2 regions of the Peribacillus asahii genome follow, and region 1 is predicted to be linked to the other one. Evidence: a T-box and tRNA genes for the amino acid it is inferred to sense, from the RefSeq annotation. Region 1 holds a T-box; the other holds one or more tRNA genes.
The links. The T-box of region 1 lies ahead of glyQ (glycine--tRNA ligase subunit alpha). A T-box ahead of a tRNA ligase gene usually reads a tRNA of that ligase, here a tRNA-Gly.
Positions count from the first base shown of each region.

Region 2: it encodes a tRNA-Gly, which carries the amino acid that the T-box ahead of glyQ (glycine--tRNA ligase subunit alpha) is inferred to sense. The anticodon was not compared.

Region 1 covers NZ_CP026095.1:3,570,258-3,581,155, reverse strand. Annotated here, with positions in the region: gene yqfD (sporulation protein YqfD) at 1-14, shown strand, start outside; gene BAOM_RS17670 (PhoH family protein) at 18-980, shown strand; gene BAOM_RS17665 (HD family phosphohydrolase) at 1,127-3,283, shown strand; gene ybeY (rRNA maturation RNase YbeY) at 3,280-3,756, shown strand; gene BAOM_RS17655 (diacylglycerol kinase family protein) at 3,728-4,108, shown strand; gene BAOM_RS17650 (cytidine deaminase) at 4,134-4,532, shown strand; gene era (GTPase Era) at 4,525-5,454, shown strand; gene BAOM_RS17640 (YqzL family protein) at 5,555-5,698, shown strand; gene recO (DNA repair protein RecO) at 5,734-6,486, shown strand; T-box leader at 6,535-6,713, shown strand; gene glyQ (glycine--tRNA ligase subunit alpha) at 6,857-7,753, shown strand; gene glyS (glycine--tRNA ligase subunit beta) at 7,740-9,809, shown strand; gene BAOM_RS17620 (transcriptional regulator CcpN) at 10,093-10,737, shown strand; gene BAOM_RS17615 (pyruvate, water dikinase regulatory protein) at 10,764-10,898, shown strand, end outside.
Region 2 covers NZ_CP026095.1:752,908-763,805, reverse strand. Annotated here, with positions in the region: gene BAOM_RS03880 (SCP2 sterol-binding domain-containing protein) at 271-564, opposite strand; gene BAOM_RS03875 (PrkA family serine protein kinase) at 696-2,591, opposite strand; gene nfsA (oxygen-insensitive NADPH nitroreductase) at 2,969-3,718, opposite strand; gene trmL (tRNA (uridine(34)/cytosine(34)/5-carboxymethylaminomethyluridine(34)-2'-O)-methyltransferase TrmL) at 4,008-4,496, opposite strand; gene BAOM_RS03860 (amidase domain-containing protein) at 4,565-5,431, opposite strand; gene queG (tRNA epoxyqueuosine(34) reductase QueG) at 5,640-6,773, opposite strand; gene BAOM_RS03850 (B3/B4 domain-containing protein) at 6,866-7,534, shown strand; tRNA gene BAOM_RS03845 (tRNA-Gly) at 7,683-7,756, opposite strand; gene BAOM_RS03840 (HAD family hydrolase) at 7,998-8,789, opposite strand; gene BAOM_RS03835 (short-chain fatty acid transporter) at 9,036-10,361, opposite strand; gene BAOM_RS03830 (LysR family transcriptional regulator) at 10,600-10,898, shown strand, end outside.

The DNA.
Region 1 (10,898 bases):
TTCAAGGAGACTAACGAATGTCAGAAGATGTAAAAGTATTAAACTTAGAACTTGAATCAACGAATGAAGCTTATGCTCTATTAGGGAATGCTGATTCGAATGTAAAAGTACTCGAAGAAGAGTTGCACGTTTCTGTTATCACACGTGGTGAAGCAATTTGTGTGGCAGGGAGCCTTGAAGAAGCTGAAATGGCTCAGGATATTTTAAAGGCGCTGTTATCTGTTGTACGTAAAGGAATCAACATTAGCTCTCGTGATGTTGTATATGCGATTGAACTGGCTAAAAAAGGAACATTAGAGTATTTTCGTGATTTATATGAAGAAGAAATAGCGAAGACAGCAAGAGGAAAATCAATCCGTGTTAAAACCATTGGTCAAAGACATTATATCCAGGCGATTAAAAGACAAGATTTAGTGTTTGGCATCGGTCCTGCGGGAACGGGAAAAACGTATCTTGCTGTTGTGATGGCTATCAATGCATTAAAAGATGGACGAGTTAAGCGAATTATTTTAACAAGGCCAGCTGTTGAAGCGGGGGAAAGCTTAGGCTTCTTACCAGGCGATTTAAAGGAGAAAGTGGATCCGTATTTACGTCCATTATATGATGCTCTGCACGACTTATTAGGAGTGGAGCAAACGCAAAGAATGATTGAACGAGGTACAATTGAAATTGCGCCGCTTGCCTATATGCGTGGACGTACATTAGATGATGCATTTGTCATCTTGGACGAAGCGCAAAATACAACAGAAGCGCAAATGAAAATGTTTTTAACTCGTCTTGGCTTTGGTTCTAAAATGATTATTACAGGTGATCGAAGTCAAATTGATTTACCAAAAGGTATAAAATCCGGTTTGATTCGGGTAGAAGAGATTTTAAAAAATGTTAAAGGTTTAACTTTTATATATTTAGAGCAAAGTGATGTAGTGAGGCACCCGCTTGTTGCACGAATTATTACCGCATACGAGCAGGCGAATGAATAGACCAAAGCAATCCGCCATGTGAAACTGGCGGATTTTTTAAACGAAGGTGAAACTTTGATGAAAAACTGTTATCATTTTACATAACTTATTACTTCATTTGAATCCGCACATCAAAAGTATGTTTTTTCTTGAAAGGAGAGTCTTCTTTGAGTCAGATTCAGAAGTTTTTTGCAAAATTAAAAGAGCTAATGGTCCATCGGCTGTTTCAAGTGTTATTATTTATTGTGGTTGGTACGTTTGCTTATGCCTTGATGTATTCTAATGTGAAACCTGAGAAGATTCATATCGAGCTTTTTAAACCAGCTGAACAAACAATTCGTGCGACTAAAACGGTTGAAGATACATATAAAACAGAACAAGAAAAAGAAGAAGTTTTAAAGCAAGTGGCTGATGTATATACGCTTAAAAAAGAGTATGCCAAGAATAAGGTTGACTTAATTGCTTCGATTTTTGACTCGGCGATTGAAGTGCATGAGGAAACGAGCGAAGAGGCATTAAAGGAAGACGAGAAAGCTATTGCTAAGACAGATGCACAGAAGGTTTCCATTTTAAAAGAAAAGCTGACAGATGAAGTGAATAAAGACATTGAAGAATCTGTTTTTTTAGCATTAGTTCAAGCAGATGAGGACGAATTAAACATTACAAAAGATTTAACGATTACAGCTGTTAATAATGTGATGAGTTCAAGAATTGCAGCGGGTGATGTGGAGAATGCAAAAAAACGAGCTGAAGAGGAATTGCGTTATACAAGTATTAGCAATGATATGAAGAAAGCTGCTATTTCGTTAGCTCGTTCGGCTATTATTCAAAATGTATTTTTTGATAACGAAAAAACGGAAGAACAGCGAACAAAAGCGGTTGAAAATGTGGAGCCGGTGCGTATTCTTCAAGGGCAAGTTATTGTAAAGGAAGAACAGCTTGTTGATCGCGAAATTTATCGTCAACTTGAATTAGCTGGGTTTTTAAATACGGAAAAAACAATATATCCATATCTGGGCTTATTATTATTTATTGTGCTAACTTTGATAGCCTTTTATTATTTCTTTTATTCTTCCGCTTCAAAGAAGGAACAGCAGCATAATCAGCTGTTAATTTTTAGTCTTGTCTTTGTCATCGCTTTATCGATGATGAAAATCTTTAGTATACTTGCTGATTTTCAACATGCCGATTTAGTGTACTTCTTTCCAGGAGCAATGGCAGCGATGATTAGTAAAATGCTCTTGAATGATCGTTTGTCTGTAGCAATGACGCTTTTACTAAGTTCATATGGAACGATTATTTTTAATGGAGAAACTCCGAGTAATTTAGATTATTCAATGGGATTATACATTATGTTTAGCGGTTTCGCCGCGATTATTATTTTATCTCGTGATAATTTTAAAACAAAGGTGTTATCAGCAGGTAGTCTATTGTCGTTAGTGAATGTAGCGTTTTTATTCTCATTGTTATTTATTATGGATGGGCATTATTTAAAAATGGAGTATGTATATTATAGTATTGCAGCCATTGTATCCGGCCTTAGTTCAGCTGTTTTAACGATGGGGCTGTTACCATTTTTTGAGGCCGGCTTCGGTGTATTATCGACAATTAAGTTACTAGAGCTGTCTAATCCCAATCATCCATTGCTTCGAAAGATTTTAACGGAATCACCGGGAACCTACCATCATAGCGTTATGGTAGCTAATTTGGCGGAGTCTGCTTGTGAAGCAATTGGGGCGAATGGTTTACTTGCCCGGGTAGGTTGTTACTATCACGATATTGGTAAAACAAAACGACCTCAGTTCTTTATTGAAAATCAAATCACGGGAAGCAATCCACATGATCAGTTGCCGCCGAGAACAAGCAGGGATATTATTATTGCGCATGCAAGTGATGGCGGTGAGTTGTTGCGAAAGCATAAGTTTCCTAAGGAAATTATCGATATTGCCGAACAGCATCATGGCACAACTTTATTAAAGTTCTTTTATTATAAAGCGTTAAAACAAGATGAGACCGTACAGGAATCAGAGTATCGTTATCCCGGCCCGAAAGCGCAAACGAAGGAAGTCGCCGTGATTGGCATTGCCGACAGTGTGGAGGCTGCTGTAAGGTCGATGCAACAGCCGACTCCAGAAAAGATTGAAGAGCTCGTGATTCAAATTATTAATGACCGTATTCAAGATCACCAATTTGATGAATGTGATATTACGATGAAGGAGTTAAGTATTGTGAAATCTTCACTCTGTGAATCGTTAAATGGGATTTTTCATTCGCGCATTGAGTATCCTGAGTTTAATAAATTAGAACAGAAGGTGGAAGCATGAGATTAGAGCTTGATTTTATCGATGAAACAAATGAAATTTCCGAAGAAGTGCAGAAGCTGGTAGAAAGTGTTTTGCAGTTTGCCGCTGAAAGGGAAGATATTGAGGAAGGGACAGAGCTTTCCGTTACGTTTGTCAATAATGCTAGAATCCAGGAGATTAATAAAGAGTACCGTAATAAAGATGCAGCAACGGATGTCATTTCTTTTGCACTTGAAGAAATGGGAGAAGAAGAGATTGAAATTATTGGTGCGGATATGCCTAGGGTTCTTGGAGATATTATTATCTCTATTGAGCGTACGAAAGAGCAGGCGGAGGAGTACGGGCATTCCTTTGATCGCGAACTAGGCTTTTTGGCTTTGCATGGCTTTTTGCATTTGCTTGGCTATGATCATATGACCGAAAGTGATGAGCGGGTCATGTTTACAAAACAAAAGGATATCCTAGATGAGTACGGGCTATCGAGAGAAGGGTAAATATCCTTTCGTCAAGAGTTTTTATTTTGCTCTAAGAGGGATTTGGGAAGGTGTTAAAGCAGAGCGAAACGTTCGAATTCATAGTATGATGACAGTGGTGGTCATTTTATTAGGAGCGTATGTTTCACTTAATTGGATAGAATGGCTCTTTGTTCTGATTGCCGTTACGGGGATGATTGCGCTTGAACTAGTCAATTCGGCGCTTGAACGAGTAGTCGATTTAGTGACAGAAGAGTATCATCCGCTAGCACGTCAAGCAAAGGATATGGCAGCAGGGGCTGTCTTATTATATGCTGTATTCTCTGTGATTGTTGGAATTGTCATCTTTTTGCCGAAGCTGATCAGTACGTAAATATTTATTGGAAGGATGATGTTAGATGAATCAGCAGCAATTAATAGAAGAAGCAAAATTAGCAAGAGAGAAGGCCTATGTGCCATACTCCAAATTCAAGGTAGGTGCGGCTGTTTTAACGAAAGATGGAAAAGTTTATCATGGGTGTAATATTGAAAATGCAGCTTATAGCATGTGCAATTGTGGGGAAAGAACGGCTTTATTTAGTGCGTATGGTCATGGAGACCGCGAGTTTCAAATGCTTGCGGTTGTAGCGGATACGGATGGTCCTGTGTCTCCTTGTGGAGCATGCAGACAAGTTATTGCAGAACTTTGTGATAAAGATATGAAAGTGCTATTAACGAATTTAAAAGGCGATGTGAAGGAAATAACGGTTGAAGCCTTACTTCCAGGCGCTTTTTCAGCGGAGGATTTACATGAATAAATTATTTGATGATAGACAAGTGCAAGGTCATAAATCGGGATTTATCTCGATTATTGGTCGACCGAATGTAGGGAAGAGTACGTTTTTGAATCGTGTTATTGGGCAAAAAATTGCCATTATGAGTGATAAGCCCCAAACAACGAGAAACAAAGTACAAGGTGTATTAACATTGAATGATTCCCAAATGATTTTTATAGATACGCCAGGTATTCATAAGCCGAAGCATAAGCTTGGCGATTTTATGATGAAAGTTGCGACTAATACACTGAAGGAAGTAGATTTGATCTTATTTATGATTAATGCGACAGAAGGATATGGTCGCGGTGATGAGTTCATTATTGAAAAATTAAAAAATGTAAACACACCTGTTTTTTTAGTTGTAAATAAAATTGATGCGGTTCATCCTGATGAACTGCTGCCACTTATTGAGCGCTATCAGCGTTTATATCCTTTTACATCTGTTGTACCAATTTCAGCTCTAGAAGGAAATAATGTGGAGACGTTGCTCGCGCAAATTAAAGATCATCTACCAGAAGGACCGCAGTTTTATCCAGCAGATCAAGTGACTGATCATCCGGAGCGGTTTATTATTTCCGAGTTAATTCGTGAAAAAGTGCTTCACTTAACACGTGAGGAGATCCCTCATTCTGTTGCTGTTGTAATCGATTCGATTAAAAAAATGGACAATAGTGAAACGATTAATGTCATGGCAACCATTGTAGTCGAACGAGACTCACAAAAAGGAATTGTCATTGGCAAACAAGGAAAGATGTTGAAGGAAGTAGGGAGTCGTGCTCGAATTGACATTGAAAATTTATTAGGCTCAAAAGTGTTTTTAGAGCTATGGGTCAAAGTGCAAAAAGATTGGCGCAATAAAGCAGGCCAGCTTCGTGATTATGGATTTAACGAGGACGAGTATTAATTAGCAAATTTTACGCTTCATGAAAGTAGAAAATTAGGTCAAGCTATTCGTAAGGTTGGAAATGAACATATGCTAGTTAACATGAAAGGTGGGTCTTATGATGTTGGATTTTACCTGGAAAGTATTTAGTGAAACAGGTAATGTGGACACTTATCTTCTTTTTAAAGAGATAGAAGTCGAAAAACAGGAAAGAGCCGAGCAGTCAACTGAGGAGCTAGCAAATATTGATTTTCCTGTTTCCTAACGTTTAGTTAGGCGAGAATTGGTGGTGTCTTTATTATGTTTCAAAAATGTGAAGGCATAGTCATTAGGCGATCCGATTATGGAGAGAACAATAAAGTCATCACGATTTATACACGTGAATTTGGAAAAATAGGTGTTATGGCAAGAGGAGCAAGCAAGCCTAATAGCAGGCTTGCTTCTGTTACGCAATTATTTTGTTATGGTTATTTTCTTGTAACGCCTTCAACAGGTCTTGGGAGTCTACAGCAAGGTGAAATGGTAGATTCTATGCGTTTTATACGCGAGGACTTATTTGCGACAGCTTATGCCTCTTATATTATTGAATTATTGGATCGAAGCGTCGATGATAAAAAGGCGAATCCATACTTATTTGAGCTTTTATATCAAACGTTACATTACATAAATGAAGAATATGACCCAGAGGTGTTAAAGTTTATTTTTGAAATGAAAATGCTTCCGGTTAATGGGATTCATCCTGTATTAAATCAATGTACAGTCTGCGGAGAAACAGAAGGTGTGTTTGCTTTTTCACTTCGGGAGGCAGGGTTTATTTGTCATCGCTGTTTTGATAAAGATTCCTATCATTTAAAACTATCGCCGGCTGCGGTTAAGTTGTTGCGTCTGTTTTATTATTTTGATTTATCACGCCTTGGCAATATTTCCATAAAGCCGGAAACGAAGAAAGAGCTGCAAACGATTATTGATGCCTATTATGAAGAATATTCCGGACTTCACTTGAAATCAAAAAGATTTTTAAAGCAGTTGGATTCGATGAAAGATTTGCTTTAAGGTTGACTTTTTTTACTTTGTTGGATAGAATACAATCATCTAAAATATGAAGTTGCGTTGATGGAAAGGAGTACCTGTCTTTCTCCATAAAAGCGAGCCTGGGATAGTGGGAGCCAGGATATGGACATTCAGGGAAGGGCGTTCCGGAGCATGATATTTAACAAAAGAGGTCATTTCCTTAGAAATGACAATTAGGGTGGAACCGCGGGTAAACTCTCGTCCCTATGCTTACATTTTGGCATAGGGACGGGAGTTTTTTGTGTTACGTAGGATATGGCAGGTAATCTCTTAAAATTGGCAAGTAAATAGCCAAATTCAGCAGGGAAGGCGACAAATTTCATTTTCGCTTTAAAAATTTGGAGGTGCAGGAATGAATATTCAAGATATGATTTTAACGTTACAGAAACATTGGTCTGAACAAGGCTGTATTTTAATGAATGCTTATGATGTGGAGAAAGGTGCGGGCACAATGAGCCCTTATACATTTTTACGAGCGATTGGACCAGAGCCGTGGAATGTAGCATATGTGGAGCCATCACGTCGCCCTGCGGATGGACGCTATGGTGAAAACCCAAACCGTCTGTATCAGCATCATCAATTCCAAGTGATTATGAAGCCATCGCCAGACAATATTCAAGAGTTATATTTAGATTCTTTAAAAGCTCTTGGAATTGACCCGCTTGAGCATGATATTCGTTTCGTTGAAGATAACTGGGAAAACCCTTCATTAGGTTGTGCAGGCCTTGGTTGGGAAGTATGGTTAGATGGAATGGAAATTACACAATTTACGTATTTCCAACAAGTTGGTGGACTTGAATGTAAGCCTGTTTCGGTTGAAATTACATATGGAATTGAGCGTCTGGCTTCTTACATTCAACAGAAAGAAAATGTATTCGAGTTAGAGTGGACAGATGGTTTTACTGTACGCGATATTTTTGGTCAGCCTGAATATGAGCATTCTAAATATACGTTTGAAACGTCGAATCTAGATATGTTATTCCAACTATTTACGATGTATGAAGCAGAAGCACAGCGTCAAATGGAAGAAGGACTTGTTCACCCAGCTTATGATTATGTGTTGAAATGTTCTCATACATTTAATTTGTTAGACGCAAAAGGAGCCATTTCGGTTACAGAAAGAACGGGATATATCGCTCGCTGCCGAAATTTAGCGCGTAAGGTTGCCAAAACCTTCTACGAAGAGCGGGAAAAATTAGGCTTCCCGATTTTAAAAGTGAAAGGGGAGAATGCAAATGAGCAAGCGTAATTTATTGTTGGAAATTGGTTTAGAAGAATTACCAGCACGTTTTGTGACATCATCAATGAACCAATTAGCAGATAAGGTTCAAAAATGGTTCACAGAAAAAGCAATCGAATTCGGTGATGTTCAAGCTTTTTCAACACCTAGACGTTTATCGCTTCTTGTTACGGATGTGGCAGAAGCACAAAAGGATATTGAAGAAGAAGTAAAAGGACCAGCTAAAAAAATTGCCATGGATGCGGAAGGCAATTGGTCAAAAGCAGCAATTGGTTTTACAAAAGGTCAAGGACTGACAACAGACGACATTTATTTCAAAGAAATTAAAGGCGTTGAATATGTTCATTTAAATAAATTTATTAAAGGACAACCGACGAAAGAGTTACTAGTGGAGCTGCAGAATCTTATTACAAGCATGACATTTGGTAAAAATATGCGCTGGGCAAACCAAGAGCTTCGTTTTGTCCGTCCAATTAAATGGTTAATTGCATTATTTGGTCAGGAAATTGTACCTTTTACCATTGCCGATGTAGATACAAACCGTACAACAAAAGGCCATCGCTTCTTAGGGGAAACAATCACAATTGAAGATCCTGCTGAATATGAAGCACGTTTAACTGAGCAATTTGTTATTGCGAACCCGGATACACGTCGCAATATGATTTTGGCACAAATTAAAGAGCTAGAAGCCAAAAATAATTGGGTAATTCCAGTTGATGCAGAATTGCTTGAGGAAGTCAATAACTTAGTTGAATATCCAACGGTTTTATTTGGTCGTTTTGAAGAAGAATTTTTGGAGCTGCCAAGTGACGTATTAATCACATCTATGAAAGAACATCAACGTTATTTCCCTGTAAAAGATCAAGCTGGCAACTTGCTTTCTTTCTTTGTTACTGTTCGAAATGGGGATGATCGTCATTTAGAAACGGTATCGAAAGGAAATGAGAAAGTATTGCGTGCACGTCTTTCCGATGCTGCGTTCTTCTACAAAGAAGATCAGAAGAAAGATATTGCAGATGCTTTAAAAAAGCTTGAAACAATTGTTTATCATGAAGAAATTGGTACGCTGGCTGAGAAAACAGAGCGTGTTACAGCTATTACAGGAGCGTTAGTCGATGCACTTGAAGTATCTGTCGATAAAGAGTTGGCCCTTCGAGCAGCACGCATCGCTAAATTTGACTTAGTCAGTCATATGGTGTATGAGTTCCCGGAATTACAAGGTTACATGGGAGAAAGGTATGCCCTTTTAAAAGGAGAAGCGAAGGAAGTGGCGGCGGCAATTCATGAACATTATATGCCAAAGTCTGCTGACGATAGCGTACCGCCTTCAACGATTGGCGCCATTTTAAGTGTTGCTGAAAAAATGGATACTATCGCATCATTTTTTGCAATTGGGATTATTCCTACCGGCTCTCAAGATCCGTATGCATTAAGAAGACAAGCGGGCGGAATTGTCCAAATTTTAGCGGAGAAGAATTGGAATATTTCTTTAGAAGCAATCGTCGCTTTAGCATTGCACGAAGTAGAAGCGAAAAATATTGTGAAACGTGAGCTTGCCGATGTGCAGGAAGATATGCTTACTTTCTTTAAAGCCCGAATTAAGCATATGCTACAGGAACAGCATATTCGCTATGATTTAATTGATGCGGTTTTATTAGGTGAAATTGGCTATATCTCATCTCTTGTAGAGCGTGCTGGCGTGTTGGAAGCGAAGAAGAACGAAGCAGGCTTTAAAGAAGAGCTAGAAGCACTAAGCCGTGTTATGAATATTGCTGGTAAATGTGAACATCAAGTATCTGTGGATGCTGCTAAATTTGAAAATACTCAGGAAACAGCACTTTATGAGAACTATCAACGTGTGTCTGTTGCTTATCAACAAGCAGATAATGAAACAGAGCGTTATGAATTATTAGCCTCTCTTCAAACAGATATTGAACAGTATTTCGAGCATACAATGGTTATGGCAGACGATGCATCTATCCGTAATAACCGTTTATCACTCATGAAAGAGATTAGTGATTTAGTGGCTACTTATGCAGCGATGAATAAAATTATTGTATCGTAATCAATGATACAAAAGAACGGATACTGCTTCAGACGACGTTTGTATAGTAGTATCCGATTTTCTTTTTCGCTATGTTAAACAAGATGATTAGTTGAAATGAACAGTATGATCTAATAGGAGTCTTTTAGTAGGATACAGTTTTGATAAAGGATGATGTGAGTAGATTGAAGTTTCCTGAAAATATATAAACAAGCAGGAGATAAGAATTTTATGTCTATTTACGATATAATAATGGAATATACTAATCATTATAAAAACAGATATCCTTTTTCTCTCTTAACGCATTAGGGTGGTGATTAAAATCGAATTGAATAAGCGTCAAGAACAGATACTACAAATTGTGAAAGAAAATGGGCCAATCACGGGTGAAAATATTGCTGATCGATTGAATCTGACGAGAGCAACACTTCGACCAGATTTAGCAATCTTAACGATGGCAGGCTTTCTTGATGCGAGACCTCGTGTCGGGTATTTTTATTCTGGTAGATCGGGGACTCAACTTTTGACGGATAGTTTAAATCATATTTTTGTAAAGGATTATCAATCGATACCGGTCGTTGTTAACGAGAGTATTTCCGTATATGATGCAATAGTCATGATGTTTTTAGAAGATGTAGGTACGTTATTTGTTGTTGATAAGCAATCCGTATTAGTAGGAGTTCTTTCACGGAAAGACTTATTACGAGCAAGTATCGGGAAGCAGGAATTATCATCCATTCCTGTTAATATTATTATGACGAGAATGCCGAATATTACGATGTGTACAAAAGAAGATTTAATGATTGATGTAGCGAAAAAGCTGATTGATAAGCAAATTGATTCGTTGCCGGTCGTGAAGGAGACGGAAAAGGGCTACGAAGTGATTGGGCGAATTACAAAAACGAATATAACAAAAGCTTTCGTAGCTTTAGCAGACGAAAAGTTTTAGGGGGGCTCGCAAAAAGCATGACAGGAATGAACGGTTCAATCATATATGTTGTATCGGACTCAGTAGGAGAAACAGCGGAATTAGTAACAAAAGCAGCGGCGAGCCAGTTTATGGGGGCCTCTTTTGCAATCAAGCGAATACCATACATAGAAGATGAACAA
Region 2 (10,898 bases), 2.0 Mb from region 1:
GGCATTCCTTCATAAGATAGGTTAGTGTGATATGAATAGAATCTTTCATTTTTGCCCATGATTTCCCTTGCTCTTTCACCGTAATAAAAGAAAAGTATTACTCTATCCTATGCAATAAAATCAATAAATTTACACTATTTTTCAAGATTAGACGATTGCCTATGCTCAAATGTTAACTAAACATGAATAAATAAGAATACAAGCCCTCTAAGCAAGAAATCACTCGGCCTTACAGCCGAGTGATTTTTTACTTATTAATATTTTGCAACTTTAGGTGAAGTCCACCTTACCATCTACTTTTAAAGAGCCAGCCATAAAAGCTTCCGTTGCACTCGAATCGTCGTTTAGCAATTTGAATAAATTCTCAGCTGATAGTTTTAGAGTGATTTCAGGATGATAAGGCGTTCCCTCTAGCACTTTCACCTTACCCTCTTTAATCAGCAACTGAAATGAACCACTTTCTTCTAAATCAAACTGATACACACGTGTCCGCTTACCAAAAGTGCGCTTTCCATTACTATTTAGTTTCTCCGCTAATTTGTTCAACTCATCTAATATACTCATGCCAGCCCTCCCTTATTGGATTACAAGTCCATAGATAAGGAAACTTTTCCATCCCAAGCAGGCACTCTTATTTAACATACGTTTAAATAAGAATAACCCCCCACCTCTATTTGGCAGGGGAACATCTTCTGTTAGCGATTTAACAAGCTGCCTACATATCTCAATAACTCATTAGCAGAAGTTGAGTTATAGCCATGCTCTTCAATTAATCTAGCAATCACTTCATTTACTTTCTTCAATTGACGTTCATCCGGTGTTTTGGTTGACGTTGTAATCTTCACTACATCTTTTAAGTCAGCGAATAACTTTTTCTGAATTGCTTCACGAAGACGATCATGCGAGCTATAATCAAATCGTTTTCCTTTACGAGCATAAGCAGAAATACGAATTAAAATTTCTTCTCGGAACGCTTTTTTCGCATTTTCTGAAATGCCGATTTGTTCTTCAATAGAACGCATCAGCTTTTCATCTGGATTGATCTCTTCTCCTGTTAATGGATCGCGTAATCTTGTTTTATTGCAGTAGGCCTCGACATTGTCGAGATAATTGTCCATAAGAATTTTGGCAGACTCTTCATATGAATAAACAAACGCCTTTTGAACCTCATTTTTAGCAATCGCATCATATTCCTTACGCGCAAGTGAAATAAAGTTTAAATAACGCTCCCTAAGCTCGTTCGTAATCGAAGGATGCTGATCAAGTCCATCCTTTAAGGACATTAATACATCCAGCGCATTAATCGATGGATTTTCCTTTCTTATAATCGTCGAAGAAATGCGGTTAATCACATAACGCGGATCGATTCCGCTCATTCCCTCATCTTGATGTTCTTTTTTCAATTCACGAATATCAGCTGAATTAAACCCTTCTACATTTTCCCCGTCATATAGACGCATTTTCTTCACTAAATCGATATCGCCTTTTTTAGGATCCTTCAGACGTGTTAAAATACTAAACATCGCTGCAATCTTTAACGTATGCGGTGCAATATGAACATTGGAAACATCGCTCTCACGAATCATTTTTTCATAAATTTTTTCTTCTTCCGACACTTTTAAGTTATATGGAATCGGCATCACAATAATCCGTGAATGAAGGGCCTCGTTTTTCTTATTAGAAATAAACGACTTATACTCTGTTTCATTCGTATGGGCAACAATTAGTTCATCCGCTGAAATTAATGCAAAGCGGCCTGCTTTAAAATTTCCTTCCTGTGTAAGAGACAATAGGTGCCATAGGAATTTCTCATCACATTTCAACATTTCCTGGAACTCCATCATCCCACGATTTGCTTTATTTAACTCCCCATCAAAACGATAGGCGCGTGGGTCAGATTCTGAACCAAACTCCGCAATTGTAGAAAAGTCAATGCTTCCTGTTAAATCGGCGATGTCTTGTGATTTAGGATCAGACGGACTAAATGTACCAATCCCTACTCGACGGTCCTCCGAAAGAAAAATTCGTTCAACCATGACATCTTCAATACGATTTCCATATTCTTTCTCCAGCCTCATTAAGTTCAATGGAGATAAGTTTCCTTCAATTCGAATACCATACTCTTCATAGAAATCATCACGTAAGTATTGTGGAATCAAATGTAGAGGATCCTCATGCATTGGGCAGCCTTTAATCGCATAAATAGCACCTTGCTCCTTTAAAGAATATGACTCCAGCCCTCTCTTTAATAAAGAAACAAGCGTCGATTTCCCACCTGAAACAGGACCCATCAACAACAAAATTCGCTTACGAACATCTAGTCGCTTTGCCGCTGGATGAAAATATTCTTCAATCAAGCGCTGCAATGAATCTTCTAAACCAAATAATTGACCACTAAAGAAGTTATATCGCTTCACACCATTGACTTCTTCTATCCCAGCATCTTTAATCATGTTATATACACGCGAATGTGCAGACTGTGCGACTAAAGGCTTTTCTTTAAGGATCTCTAAGTATTCTGCAAAAGTCCCTTCCCACTTCAGCTTCTGTTCATCTTCTCTAAACTTTTCAATTTTTCTTAAAATGTCCATTACTGGAGCCTCCCCCTATCCCTTTATAGAGAATACTTAAATCTATGCGACAACTTTGACAAACATGTGCATAGTTTCAAAAGAGGTTGTTTAAACTACGATTGAATTGCGATAAAATCAGTAAATATTCTCTAACAAATTATACAAGCAATGGTAACAAATAATTCACATTTTTTGGTAACTGAGGTATACTACATGTATAAATTTGGACAATTCAGTTTAAAGGAGGACTGCGATAATGGGCGCAGGTACAATTATCATTCTTGCTGTAATTGTGACATTTTTATCCGCTATCTTTACTGCAGGTTATAACGACAAACCGAGTGTTAAATAAAAAAAGCTGAGTTGCTTATTTTTAGCAACTCAGCTTTTTTTATTTAACGCTTTTTCAATCCTTTTCCTTCCACGTACTCTTTCATGTACATACGGCTTTTTTTCCCTAACATATCAGCCATTTGCTCTGTCCATGTATCTTTACGCTTTCCTTTTGTTCTTCTATCATAATAACTTGAGATTGTTTCATTATATGCTTGTAACTGTTCAATGAATACTTGTTGGTCCGCTTGGTAGCCATTTTCATGATACACGTTAGCAAGCGGTAAACGCGGCTTCTTCTCAGAGCGATTTTTCGGATGACCGATAATAAGTGCAAATAACGGAAGCACACGATGTGGAATGTTTAAAATTTCACTAACTGCATGTAAATTATTACGAATACCACCAATATAACAAATACCAAGATCCATCGATTCCGCAGCGATTGCAGCATTTTGTGCAGCAAGAGCGGCATCTATGCAACCAACCATAAACTTCTCTGTACTTTCAATCGACTCGGATAAATCTCGTCCTTCCATCTCGGCAACCATATCATGACGGTGTAAATCAGCACAAAAAACAAACACGTGCGCGCTTTTCTCTACATATGTTTGCGGCCCAGCAAGTTCAGCTAACTGTGCTTTCTTCTCTGGATCCGATACCCCAATAATGGAATATGCTTGAATATAGCTTGAAGTGGATGCTGCCTGAGCACACTCCACGATTGTACGAATTTGTTCCTCCGTTACCGGCTTGTCCTCAAATGAACGAATAGAACGGTGATCTAGTATTTTTTCGATAATCTGATTCATCTTTATTCCCCCTGTACATTATGTATAAAAAACTGCAAGACGCCCGTAATTGGCGACAAACATAAAGCGGGTACTTCTGAAGGCGCTTTCTTCCTTTAGAAATACTTCTCGAACCACTGACATATCTAGAGCTAACTAAACACATATCAAAAGCGCTTGACGCTATTGATTTCTAGCTCTCATCTTAGCGCTTTCTCTAAATACTTATAGAGAAAGCGCCCGCCGTCAACATAGTTAAAACGTGTGTGAAACCCCGATTTCACACATATAAGCGAAAAAATGAATGATGTCAGCCTTCTCTTATAATATCTAAATCACGATAATTTTGCTGTCTTAATGCTTCATATATTAAAATAGCTGCTGTATTTGATAAATTTAACGAACGCACCTTATCCGTCATCGGAACACGTAAACAACGATCCATATTCTCCTGAATTAAATCTTTCGGAAGGCCTGTTGTTTCTCTACCGAAAATAAAGAAGATTTCTTTATCTTGATTACTATAATCAAATGTCGTATGAGGCTTTTCACCAAATTTAGATAAATAGTAGAAATCCCCACCAGCATTTTTCTCAAAGAATTCATCCATAGAATCATAATAATGAATCTTTACATGTTCCCAATAATCAAGACCCGCACGCTTTAAATATTTGTCATCTGTTGAAAATCCAAGCGGACGAATTAAATGTAACGTTGTATTTGTTGCCGCACAGCTTCTTGCAACGTTTCCTGTATTTGCCGGAATTTCAGGTTGATATAAAACTACATGTATGGCCAATTCCTGTTCACCTCTAGTATGAGTGTCTCCCTTCATTATATCATTAATCAAACCGACAAAAAAACGTTTCATCTTCCATCTAAAATTCTAAAAAACTTATATACAATATTCGGAGTATAACGAGTAGAATCTTCATACGTCCAATAACGCCGGCGGCTGTTTACCGTATGAGCATTCACAAGCGGCATACCGTATATATCTTTTGCTGTTACAATGAGGGAGTGATCAAAACGGCCATCTCCTTCAAAGTCAATGCATATAATGTCTCCAAGGTTTAACTCTTGTGCATACGTCACTTCTTGCGTTCGAATACCTTTACCACCTGCCAAAAGCCTATAGAAACCATGCGCAGACGTCCAACTATAACTCCAGCTTTTTCCACCCATCCACCAGCCTTTAGTTCGATTGGGACTCCCCCACATTGGAATATTTCCCGCATGTAAGCATTGTGATATATAATTTGTACAATCATCCGCGAATTTATTATAAGCAGGATTAAACTCATTCCACCACCGCTCAGCATATTGAACCGCTTTTCTTCGATCGTACGTATACGTGACTCTTTGTACATCTTCTACCCTTTGCTCAGGCAGAAAAGTATCTTCTGAAATTAGCTCTACCTCATAATCATTCACAATGAGACCATTTTGAAACCTAGCCTCACGTTCTTCTATCTCTTCTTCAATCAAAAAAGTATCTCCTTGTTTAATTAAACATTGCAAATGCACTTGATAGGCCAGTACTGTATCTTGTCGATCATAAAACAAAGAATGCACTTTACCTGCTGCATGAACTCGAACAATATCGGCCTCTCGCTTCTCTAACAATTGCTTCTTTCGTAACGGCTTCTCATCCGTTTGTTCCGCCCGCCTCTCATCACTCGATATATACTGTTCGATGCGTGTCTGTAATAATTCCTTTAATTGTTCCCTCAAGCTTAAGCCCTCCTTTATCACTCCTACTCAATATGTATGAAGAGGGCTTGATTAAAAATACAAAAACTACATCAAGGTTTCTTATTCGCTAACGGTGTCTACAATCTAATTGTATAAAAAAAATCACTCTGAATAATACGAGTGATTTCCTCTACTTAATCCAACGCTTAACGAACAGTAAGCTCCCACTGATCGAAATTTCACTTTATCAATGTGCCGCTAGCATTAACCCCTTCTTTATTTCTGCTAACACGTCTTCATCTTTCTCTTTATCTAATGCACTTTGTAAAATGCCTTCTGCTTCTCCTCCACCAATCTTTCCGATTGCCCAAGCAGCTGTACCACGAATGACAGGGCGAGGATCTTCTTTCATCACCTGAATTAATTCAGGCAAAGCCGTTTCATCTTTAAAATGTGCCAGCGCCAAAATTGCATTTCGTTGAATCGGCTTTTTTCCGCGCCATGATCCAGATACATGACCGTACTTCTCTTTAAATTCCTTATTCGAAATCGTCAATAAAGGCTTTAACAACGGTTTTGCAATGTCTGGGTCCGGCTCCATTTCTGCATGAATATGAAAATCGATGCCTTTATTTTTCGGACAAACGGTCTGACATGTATCACATCCATACAAGCGATTCCCAATTTTGGAACGAAATTCGTCTGGCAAGAAGCCTTTTGTTTGAGTTAAAAAAGCGATACAACGCTTTGCATTTAACTGTCCGCCTTGTACAAGTGCTCCCGTTGGACAAACATCTACGCATTTATTACACGTCCCACATTGATCTTCCATCGGTTGATCGGGTTCAAAAGGTACATTCGTAATCAAATCACCTAAATATACATACGATCCAAACTCTGGAGTAATGATCATCGTATTTTTCCCACTCCATCCTATGCCGGCACGCTCAGCTACTGCTCGATCAGACAATTCCCCTGTATCAACCATTGATTTCGTCAATGCATTCGGTATTTTCTCTTTAATAAATGATTCGAGTAATTGTAACTTCTCTCTCAACACAACATGGTAATCCGTTCCCCAAGAAGCTCGACAAAAAATACCACGTCGTTCTCCTTTTGTACTTAACGGAGCATCCTTCATTTTAGAAGGATAGGCTAACGCAATGGAAATAATCGATTGCGGATGTTCTATAATTAACTCTGGCCTTACTCGCTTTTCAATATTTGGCTCCTCAAATCCAGACTGATAATCTAGTGTTTGCTGCTCTAATAAACGATTCCTTAACGAATCAAACGTCGAAGCCGTCGTAAAACCGATTTTATCGATACCAATTTCTTTACTATAAGCAATTAGCTCTTTCTTCAATTCTTTCATATACATCTCTATTCACCTTCGTACGTAAAAGTCTGTATTATGTTCAACCATTTCCATCTATGTTAAACTATTTTCAATCATTTTTGGAGGTGAAACACTTGGAAACAACCATTGCTGACAATCTTAAAGAAAAAATTCCACACTTTAAAGTCGGAATCATTACATACAACGATATCGAAGTCGGACTATCCCCTCAAATGTTAAAAGGAAGATTGCAACTATTTCAAGAATCTTTATACTTTGATCTTCAAGAAAAAGAATGGACGGATTTCGACAAAATTCAAGAATGGAGAAATGTCTTTAAATTAATAGGAACAAACCCGTCAAGATATCGCCCATCTGCAGAAGCACTGTATCGCCGCATCCAAAAACAAAATTATTTATCACCTGTGCATTCAGCCATCGATTTAAATAACTTCTTTTCCCTTTTATTCGAAGTACCTATTGGCATCTATGACCGCGCTAAGCTTACAGGAGATATAACGATTAAAATTGGTGAACACGAGGATACATATATGGGGCTTAACGGTCGAATGAACTCTATGGAGCATATGATTACGTCCGTTGATCAAGAAGGGCCTTTCGGCAGCCCATTTGTAGATTCTGAGCGTACAAAAGTAACAGAAGAAACAAAACAAGCCTTACAAATTATTTATTTCACTCCTTCTACTTCAATAGAAGAAGCCGATAAGCAAACAAAATCTTTACTAGATATGTTTCTGCAAATTCATGGCGGAAAAGGGCATTACTCGATTTCAACTAATTAAATAAAAAAGCGTATCTCCCAAATCGATGATAAGGCGATACGCTTTTTTTTAACTATAAATATAGCAGTTTTTTACATTTATAAAATTTAAAAAACGCAAAGCTTCGTTCTCTCTGTGTAACGAAACTCTGCGTTATCAACGTATGTAATGGAGCGGGTGAAGGGAATCGAACCCTCATCATCAGCTTGGAAGGCTGAGGTTTTACCACTAAACTACACCCGCATTTTGAAGGTTTATGTTGAACTTTGTCGAATCAACATAAGTAATTATATATCGAAGTTTATGAGAATGCAATAGCTTTATTTAAAAAAAGTAAAATTCACATAAAGTTTTGTAAAGCAGATCATCTTCCGCATCCTTACTTCATCGCAATGTAACACAACTGGCACATAAAAACGGATTTTAGTGAATTCTCAGTGCAGCTAAAAAAAGACTTCGGCAATCATACCGAAGTCCTTTCCTTTTATTTATTCTTTAGTTCTTCAATAATCGGATAAAGTTCTTCCAAATGAGTAATTTCATAATCTGGTACAACTTCATTGCGTTCTTTATTATGACGATTAATCCAAACTGATTTAATTCCTGTTCTTGAAGCACCAAGAATATCTGTCATTAAATTATCTCCGACCATAATAACTTCGTCTTTATTTAGACCAATTCGCTCTAAAGCATGTTCAAAAATCGTTTGATCAGGCTTTCCTCTGCCAAATGCCCCAGAAATGATAATTTCATCGAAATAAGGCACTAATTCAGGCGTAATCGTCAACTTTGTATTTTGTAAATCTGGAGAACCATTTGTTAATAGCAATAATTTATATTTACCTTTTAGCTCATCTAACACTGTAAATGTTTCATCATAAATAAAAGGTTTTTTGCGACGTTCTGCTGGAAAACGCTCTGCGAGTTCCGCTCCAAATGCCTCATCGTCAATCCCTAAAGCCTTTAACCCACGTGTCCATGCCTCTTTACGATAAGCCGGTACAATCTCTGCCATTTTACGGAAATCATCTGTGTCATCTAAGAAATTTCCCCATAGCCCTTCAAAAGGATTAATACCGATCATTTGTGTAAATTCATACGTCTCATATGAAGCATACAGCTCTCTTGCTTCCTTTCGAACCGCTTCTTCAAACTCTTCAACATCTACCCCATATTTCTCTTTTGCCACAAGACATGTTGCTACAAACGCTTCTTTAACACTCTTTTGATCCCACAATAATGTATCATCTAAATCAAAAAATACTGCCTTCACCATAGCTGCAACCTCATTTCTTTCACAATAATCTCACTATTTTAATAATAAACTACACGAATGTGAAAATAAATAACTATTGAAAAAAAGATAGACGAGCTTAATGAAAGCGATGCAGAAATTCTCCTGCATAATCTCTAAAAAAGACCTCAACATAATCGTTGAAGTCCTTGATAACTCAATCATTCATTTACTATAAGGGCTATGTGATATAACACTTTAAATTACCATCATTATCCAATATACCCATCATAAAAAGTAAAAGACGGCAGAAATAAAAATCCCTGTTATACACATGATTACTAAACCATACCCCATAATATCCTTTGCTTTCAAACCGGCAATGGCTAATGCTGGCAATGCATAGAATGGTTGAATCATATTCGTCCAAGCGTCTCCCCATGCAACAGCCATCGCTGTTTTCGGTAAAGAAACTCCTAAATCTTTTGCAGCCTCTAACATAACAGGAGCTTGTACAGCCCACTGTCCTCCACCTGAAGGTACAAAGAAGTTTACCAAACCTGCACTCCATAACGTGAACATATGGAATGTATTCTCATTTGAAATAGATATAAACGCATTAGATAAAATCCCAGCTAGTCCTGAAGCGGTCACAATACCCATTAACCCTGCGTAGAACGGAAACTGAATAATAATTCCACTTGCACTTTTAACTGAACTTGAAATAGCTTCTAAAAATAATCTCGGTGTTTTGTGCAATATTATCCCAATAAAAAGAAAGATAAAGTTCACAATATTAAGATTAATAACAAATCCGTTTTTCACGATATAATAGGCTAAAAAAGAAAGGCCTAATAAACCAATAAGCAAAGATAATATCTTACTGTTTTCTAAACGCTCAGCAGGTGTCAGTTCAGCTTGTTCTACTGCACTTGCCTGTACACTATCTACATCTTCTAATAGCTTGCGATCAATCAAAAAAGCTTGTTCTTTTGAAGGTATCATAAATCGGTTTATAATTGGAACTAAAATAAGCAGCCCGATTACAACAATTAAATTAAATGGAGAAAAAAGAGTTTCACTTGTTGGAACAATCCCTATAAGATTTTCCGTAAAATGACCAGGTGTAGCAATCGTTAATGCAACAGATGAAGATAATCCCCCGCTCCAAATAATAAATCCACTATAAGCACTTGCAATTAACAATCGATAATCGACACCATCGACCTTTTTAGCAATCTCTTTTGCAAACAACGCTCCAATGATTAGACCAAATCCCCAGTTAATCCAGCATGCAATTAGAGCTACAAGAGTAACCAGAATAATAGCTTGCCCCGGTGACTTTGGGATATTGGCTAAGTTCCCCAATAATTTCTTAAAAAATGGACTGCTCGCCATAACATGTCCTGTTACAACAATTAAAACCATTTGCATGGAGAATTCTAACAAATTCCAAAAACCATCTCCCCAGTAACCTACAATTTGAGCAGGTGTACTATCTGTCAAAAAAATAGCAAGACCGATGACAAAAAAGGTAAGCACAATAACAAGCAAAAATGGATCAGGCATATACCTTTGCATCAATCTGTTTGAAAATGAAATCATCGCCTTCAACTTATTCTCCCCCTTTGTTTATTTACTATAATTTTGTATATAAAAATAAGATGAAGCTGCAAAATAAAAGGTGATACATCCTTATTCATCATCCAAGAAATTATTAGCAAAAAATGTTTCTAATTATTTGGAAATACTAGAATTATCTTACTGGGATAACTTTACTATTTTAGTTATTGTAAGTAAAATAGTAAAAAAGAATAATAGTTATTAAAAAAATGAATAGAAGGGATTTTTTATGGAGATTCAACAATTAAAATGCTTAATAGCTGTCGCTGAACATCAAAGTTTCACTAAAGCTTCTTCTCATGTTCATTTATCACAACCATCATTAAGCAAAATCATTAAAAACTTAGAAGAAGAACTACAAGTCACACTATTTGATCGTACAACGCGACAATTAAAGCTTACAGATGCAGGAGAAATTGTATATGATTCGGCTCTAAAACTTATTTCCACATTAGATGATCTTTCTGTACGTTTAGATGACTTAATGCATATACCATCAGGTGAAATTAAAATTGGAATACCACCTTT